One region of the Fictibacillus marinisediminis genome, then DNA from elsewhere that is predicted to be linked to it. Evidence: a T-box and tRNA genes for the amino acid it is inferred to sense, from the RefSeq annotation. Region 1 holds a T-box; the other holds one or more tRNA genes.
The links. The T-box of region 1 lies ahead of tyrS (tyrosine--tRNA ligase). A T-box ahead of a tRNA ligase gene usually reads a tRNA of that ligase, here a tRNA-Tyr.

Region 1 (3,381 bases):
AGCTGTTTTTTCGCTTCCTTCAAGTCGCCTTTTTCAATACTGTGCCGGGCCTCTTCATGGCCGATGATCAATTCCTCTTCCTCTGTTAAAGCTTCACTTCCGGTCTCAAAATTGATCAAATCGATCAGTTCAAGTGCATCATCAAAAAATTCACCGTCAGGATCTTTTTTCATATAAAGCGAGGCATAGGTTTCGGCTTCTGAAAACATTCCCAAATGCGCATAGTTGTTCGCCATAAAAAAGTAACACTCACTAATATCCTGTCCCATTGTTTCAAGCACCTGCACTAAATACAGGTTAGATTTATCATATTCACCCAGCTCGGCCAATGTGGATGCGAGCTGGCAATAAAATGCAGGTTCTTCGGGCTGCAGATACACAGCTCGTTCAAATAATTTTCTTGCTTTATCTAAATCCTTCTTCTGGTAAGCTTTAATACCCCGGTGGAAATAATATTCTCCATCCTGCATGAAAGGAAGTATGCGCATGTCACTTTCCGCGTGATTTTCCTTTTTCATTCTTTCCTCCAATTTCTATGTAAAAAGCATATTACATAGCCTTTATTTCTAGCCGTTCGTTTTCAACCCAAAAAAGTATACCATACACCAAAAGCGTCTTACATACCCTTTTTAAACTTTGTCAATGAAACTTTCGACAAAGGTTTTATTAAGATTTCATTTTAATCTATGGATCTTTAAAAAACAGCAAGCAAATTGAAAAAATATTGCTGTTTTTGTCCTGAAGCTTCTTAAGACAGAAAACCACCGTTTCCTGAAGTGGAAAACGGTGGCCTCAATTTATACAGTTAATTTAACAAACTTTCTTTTTCCTACTTGAACGATTGTATCATCTTTTATCTCAATCTCAAGTTTTACGTCTGACACCTTTTCTCCATTAAGCTTCACCCCGCCGTTCTGAATCATTTTACGGGCTTCACTCTTGGAACTTAACAACTGCAGTTCAACAAGAAGTTCAACGACAGCAACATTTTGATCGCCATTCCACTTCACTTTCGGGATGTCCTCAGGCAATGCTCCTTTTTGGAAAACACGCAGAAAATGATGTTCTGCTTTTTCTGCTGCTTCCTTTCCGTGAAACATCCGGACAAAAGTCTTGCCTAGCTGGATTTTCGCGTCACGAGGGTGGAGGATTCCTTCTTTTAGATCCTCTTTCAGCTTGTTCTTTTCTTCCACCGTGTAGTCTGTGGCCAAATCAATGTACTTCGGCATCAGTTTATCAGGAATGGACATCGTCTTTCCGAACATCTCATTCGGCTCTTCATTGATTCCGATGTAGTTGCCTTTTGATTTTGACATCTTTTCAACACCGTCAAGACCTTCAAGTAAAGGCAGCAGCATCACGGCCTGTTTCTCTTTTTTATAGTGTTCCTGCAGGTGCCTCCCCATCAGCACGTTAAAATGCTGATCAGTTCCCCCGAGTTCAAGATCACTTTCCAGAACAACAGAATCGTAGCCTTGCATAAGCGGGTAAAAGAATTCATGAAGAGAGATCGCCTTGCCCGTAGAGATCCGCTCTGTAAAATCATTTCGTTCCAGCAAACGAGCAACGGTTATTTTGCCTGCCAACTGGATGACATCCTCAAAGTTCAATTTGGAAAGCCAGTCGGCATTATAATGAAGCTCCACCTTTTCCATATCCAGCACTTTGCCGAACTGCTCAAAATAGGTTTGCGCATTGTGTTTCACTTCTTCATCTGTCAGCTGCTTCCGTACAGCGGATTTTCCAGTAGGATCCCCGATCTTGCCCGTAAAATCTCCAATGATGAGCTGGATAATGTGCCCGTTTTGCTGAAACTGCTTCAGCTTCTGCAGAACGACCGTGTGTCCGATATGAACGTCCGGAGCAGAGGGATCCAAACCAAGTTTTACTTTTAGAGGCTTATTCTCAAGCAAGGACTTTGCAATCTTCTGTTTAAACTCTTCAGCAGGAATGATCTCCTGTACACCATTGGCATACAGCGCATATTGACGCTCCAGCTCGCTCGTTTGGTCAGCTGACAATCGTTGAATAAAATCTTTCATCCTAATCATTCCTCCTTAAAAATATAAAAAACCACATCCCTAAAAAAGGGACGTGGTTTTTGCACGCGGTACCACCCTTGTTGAAGCTTAAAGCTTCCACTCAAGCGAATTAACGGTTCAGGCCGTTCTCTGCTACTGATCTGAAATGAACAACCGGTTCACAAAGAAAGTTCGAGGAGGTAATTCATACTTATCTGTGTACCGGTTCACACCACCCACCGGTTCTCTGAAACAGGGAGATAACTACTACTGATTCCTCTCATTACTTTTTTCTCAATTGGTTTCTCACTAGTTTAGTGTATTCAGTGGGGGAATTCAAGTTTATTCCAGGGATTTGGTTTGGAGGCGTTTGTTGTGGTGGTGAAGAAGTCTGATTAGTTAGATTGGATCAATTAAGTGCTTGTTTGGCTCAATTAATTTGAGTTAGACTCCAATTATTCTCCAGTTGGCTCAATTATCCCTGATTTACGCTCAATTCATCATTTCATCGCACAAAAAGGCCGCCGAACATCCCGGCGGCCCCACAATTGCTTTTTATTTTCGATCCTTGGAAGTATGTCGCTCTTCTAATACGCCCAAAACTTCAGCAAACGGAAGCTTTTGTTCCTGCAAAAGGACAAGAAGGTGATAAATCAAGTCGGCTGCTTCCCATTTCAGTTCTTCTTTGTCGCGATTCTTTGCGGCAATGATCACCTCTGAAGCTTCTTCTCCGACCTTTTTCAATATCTTGTCCACACCTTTATCAAAAAGATAGGTAGTGTATGCTCCCTCAGGCATCTGCCGCTCTCGCTCGGCAATCAGCCCCTGCAGCACATTAAGTATTTCAGGAGATTTACTTCCTCCTGCTTTGCCCGGAACAACATCCCCGTACGATGTTTTCCCTTCAGTGGCTGATCCATCGGTGACTGACACGTCGGTGGCTGGCACGTCGGTGACTGGCACCGAACTTATGGTGCCTGTAACCGAACCTCGTAGAAGCTCTTGATCAACCGAACCTCGCAGTGATGCTTCCCCAGAAAAACAACTCTCAGCCCCGGTATGGCACGCAGGGCCCTTCGGATCGACAAACACGACGAGCGCATCCTGGTCGCAGTCCATGCGGATGTCCACAACTTTTTGCGTGTTGCCGGACGTTTCACCCTTGTGCCAGAGCTCCTGGCGGGAACGGCTGTAGAATACCGTTTCACCAATCTCGAGTGTTTTTTTCAGTGATTCTTCATTCATATAGGCAAGGGTAAGCACCGTTTTCGTTCGGGCGTCCTGAACGATGGCCGGCACCAGCCCTTTTTCATCAAACTTTACGGAAGACACATTCATCGGATCACCACTCCTTTTTCTT
Region 2 (3,381 bases), 2.7 Mb from region 1:
AAGGCACAAGGGAGCTTGACTGCGAGACCTACAAGTCGAGCAGGGACGAAAGTCGGGCTTAGTGATCCGGTGGTTCCGCATGGAAGGGCCATCGCTCAACGGATAAAAGCTACCCTGGGGATAACAGGCTTATCTCCCCCAAGAGTCCACATCGACGGGGAGGTTTGGCACCTCGATGTCGGCTCATCGCATCCTGGGGCTGAAGTAGGTCCCAAGGGTTGGGCTGTTCGCCCATTAAAGCGGTACGCGAGCTGGGTTCAGAACGTCGTGAGACAGTTCGGTCCCTATCCGTCGCGGGCGCAGGAAATTTGAGAGGAGCTGTCCTTAGTACGAGAGGACCGGGATGGACACACCGCTGGTGTACCAGTTGTTCCGCCAGGGGCATAGCTGGGTAGCTACGTGTGGACGGGATAAGTGCTGAAAGCATCTAAGCATGAAGCCCCCCTCAAGATGAGATTTCCCATCACGTTAAGTGAGTAAGACCCCTTAGAGATGATGAGGTTGATAGGTCTGGTGTGGAAGCGTGGTGACACGTGGAGCTGACAGATACTAATCGGTCGAGGGCTTATCCTTATTAACAAAAGCGGTATGAACCGTTTATATCCGACAAGCGTTGGAAATCCTTACGAGAACACGTTTTTGGTGTTCGCAGGAGGGATTGAAACGACCTCGAGGATATGGTTCATGGAGCTGGACGTTAGCATCAGTGAAAGTTTGGATGAAGAAGTTATCTAGTTTTGAGGGAATATACCTCAAAATATGTCTGGTGGCGATAGCGAAGAGGTCACACCCGTTCCCATACCGAACACGGAAGTTAAGCTCTTCAGCGCCGATGGTAGTTGGGGGCTTCCCCCTGTAAGAGTAGGACGTTGCCAGGCTAATATTATTCCACAGTAGCTCAGTGGTAGAGCTATCGGCTGTTAACCGATCGGTCGTAGGTTCGAGTCCTACCTGTGGAGCCATATTTTGGAGAGCTGTCCGAGTGGCCGAAGGAGCACGATTGGAAATCGTGTATACGGTTACCGCCGTATCAAGGGTTCAAATCCCTTGCTCTCCGCCATAACTTTTCAATATATGGCCCGTTGGTCAAGCGGTTAAGACACCGCCCTTTCACGGCGGTAACACGGGTTCGAATCCCGTACGGGTCACCATTTTTTATACATATTACTTCTTCGGAGGATTAGCTCAGCTGGGAGAGCACCTGCCTTACAAGCAGGGGGTCGGCGGTTCGAACCCGTCATCCTCCACCATTTATACTTATAATCAATACTATCGCGGGGTGGAGCAGTCTGGTAGCTCGTTGGGCTCATAACCCAAAGGTCGCAGGTTCAAATCCTGTCCCCGCAACCAAAATGGACTCGTGGTGTAGTGGTTAACATGCCTGCCTGTCACGCAGGAGATCGCCGGTTCGACCCCGGTCGGGTCCGCCATTTTGGCTCGATAGCTCAGTCGGTAGAGCAGAGGACTGAAAATCCTCGTGTCGGCGGTTCGATTCCGTCTCGAGCCACCATTTTTTTTGCCGGTTTAGCTCAATTGGTAGAGCAACTGACTTGTAATCAGTAGGTTGGGGGTTCAAGTCCTCTAGCCGGCACCACTTTTTTCAAGAACTGTAAGAAATTACTTCTTGAAGAATAGATGGATTTGTATTAAAATAGGTTTTGTCTCTCATGGAGGGGTAGCGAAGTGGCTAAACGCGGCGGACTGTAAATCCGCTCCTTTGGGTTCGGCGGTTCGAATCCGTCCCCCTCCACCATCTAAATTTTTGTTGCACATTAACAATTTAGGGGCATAGTTTAAAGGTAGAACGAAGGTCTCCAAAACCTTTGGTGTGGGTTCGATTCCTACTGCCCCTGCCATGTGGCGATTGTGGCGAAGTGGTTAACGCACCGGATTGTGATTCCGGCATTCGTGGGTTCAATTCCCATCAGTCGCCCCATATGATGGGCTATAGCCAAGTGGTAAGGCAACGGACTTTGACTCCGTCACTCGTAGGTTCGAATCCTGCTAGCCCAGCCATCAATGCGGAAGTAGTTCAGTGGTAGAATACAACCTTGCCAAGGTTGGGGTCGCGGGTTCGAATCCCGTCTTCCGCTCCATATTATTTTGTTTGTTTCTGGCGGCATAGCCAAGTGGTAAGGCCAGGGTCTGCAAAACCCTTATCCACCGGTTCGAATCCGGTTGCCGCCTCCACTACATAATTCCCCAACGCCGGGGTGGTGGAATTGGCAGACACACAGGACTTAAAATCCTGCGGTAGGTGACTATCGTGCCGGTTCGAGTCCGGCCCTCGGCACCATAATATTTTTATAACTTAACTGCCTAATGATTAATTGCATGCCGGTGTGGCGGAATTGGCAGACGCGCACGACTCAAAATCGTGTTCCCTTGGGAGTGTCGGTTCGACCCCGACCACCGGTACCATACATAATGAATATTCCCTTTGTTTAAGGGCTGCTAAGAGATCTGAATTAACTTCAGATCTCTTTTTTTGTTCATAAAAAATATTTTTAATTTTCAGACATAAAAAGAAAGGATTTTTTTGTCATTTATTAGAATACTTAGTGCTAGTATAGGTGATTGGTCATAAGCCCTTCGCCTGTATTTTATTTTAATCTAAAGCATGGGGGAATAGCGGATGAAGGTCTTTAGTTTGTTCAAGGCGGAGATGGCTGGCTTGGCAGCGAAAAAAGGGCTGCTGATTTCAGTCATTATCACCTTGCTCGTACCTGTTGTGTACGGCGGGATACTCTTGTCTCCTAGGTGGGGGCCATATGACAACTTGTCAAACCTGCCGGTAGCGGTCGTTAACAACGATCAGGGAGCTGATACAGATGGAGAGACGATTAATGCAGGGAAGGATTTAGTCGCTGATCTGGAAAAAGGAAAAGACCTCGGCTGGAAATTTGTTGATTCCGATGAGGCGAAAAGCGGATTGAAGAGTTTGAAGTATTACATGGTCATTGAAATCCCCAAAGATTTCTCTAAGAAGGTAACGACCGTTCTCTCAACCGATCCTCAAAAACCGGAACTGAAGTATGTGCAGAATGAAGGTTTAAACTTTATGGCTGCACAGGTTACAAAGAGCGCGACAGCACAGATCCGGGAAAAGCTGGCAGACCGCATTACGGAGAAATACGTGAACAATATGTTTGTCAGCCTGAAAGATGTGACTGACGGAATTCAGACGGCTGCAGACGGTTCTTCAAAGCTAAATGGAGGCACATCTGATTTACAGAAAGGCACCGGCACACTTTTGGAATCGCTTACAAATAAATCAGGCGATATATCCAGACTTGCTGCAGGAGCGAAAGAGCTTAAAAAAGGAACAGGGCAGATGTATCAATCCCTGTCTGAAAAGCAGAATGATATTACCAAATTAGC

Region 2: it has a tRNA-Tyr gene. The T-box ahead of tyrS (tyrosine--tRNA ligase) is inferred to sense a tRNA for this amino acid. The anticodon was not compared.

Annotation. Positions count from the first base shown of each region.
Region 1 covers NZ_JAIWJX010000002.1:3,457,169-3,460,549, forward strand. Annotated here, with positions in the region: gene LCY76_RS18445 (tetratricopeptide repeat protein) at 1-518, opposite strand, end outside; gene tyrS (tyrosine--tRNA ligase) at 798-2,042, opposite strand; T-box leader at 2,086-2,314, opposite strand; gene hisI (phosphoribosyl-AMP cyclohydrolase) at 2,577-3,359, opposite strand; gene hisF (imidazole glycerol phosphate synthase subunit HisF) at 3,356-3,381, opposite strand, start outside.
Region 2 covers NZ_JAIWJX010000002.1:719,214-722,594, forward strand. Annotated here, with positions in the region: rRNA gene LCY76_RS03945 (23S ribosomal RNA) at 1-573, shown strand, start outside; rRNA gene rrf (5S ribosomal RNA) at 763-878, shown strand; tRNA gene LCY76_RS03955 (tRNA-Asn) at 888-962, shown strand; tRNA gene LCY76_RS03960 (tRNA-Ser) at 969-1,060, shown strand; tRNA gene LCY76_RS03965 (tRNA-Glu) at 1,077-1,151, shown strand; tRNA gene LCY76_RS03970 (tRNA-Val) at 1,175-1,250, shown strand; tRNA gene LCY76_RS03975 (tRNA-Met) at 1,274-1,350, shown strand; tRNA gene LCY76_RS03980 (tRNA-Asp) at 1,355-1,430, shown strand; tRNA gene LCY76_RS03985 (tRNA-Phe) at 1,435-1,510, shown strand; tRNA gene LCY76_RS03990 (tRNA-Thr) at 1,519-1,594, shown strand; tRNA gene LCY76_RS03995 (tRNA-Tyr) at 1,670-1,753, shown strand; tRNA gene LCY76_RS04000 (tRNA-Trp) at 1,783-1,856, shown strand; tRNA gene LCY76_RS04005 (tRNA-His) at 1,861-1,936, shown strand; tRNA gene LCY76_RS04010 (tRNA-Gln) at 1,942-2,016, shown strand; tRNA gene LCY76_RS04015 (tRNA-Gly) at 2,022-2,096, shown strand; tRNA gene LCY76_RS04020 (tRNA-Cys) at 2,116-2,190, shown strand; tRNA gene LCY76_RS04025 (tRNA-Leu) at 2,208-2,296, shown strand; tRNA gene LCY76_RS04030 (tRNA-Leu) at 2,337-2,421, shown strand; gene LCY76_RS04035 (YhgE/Pip domain-containing protein) at 2,636-3,381, shown strand, end outside.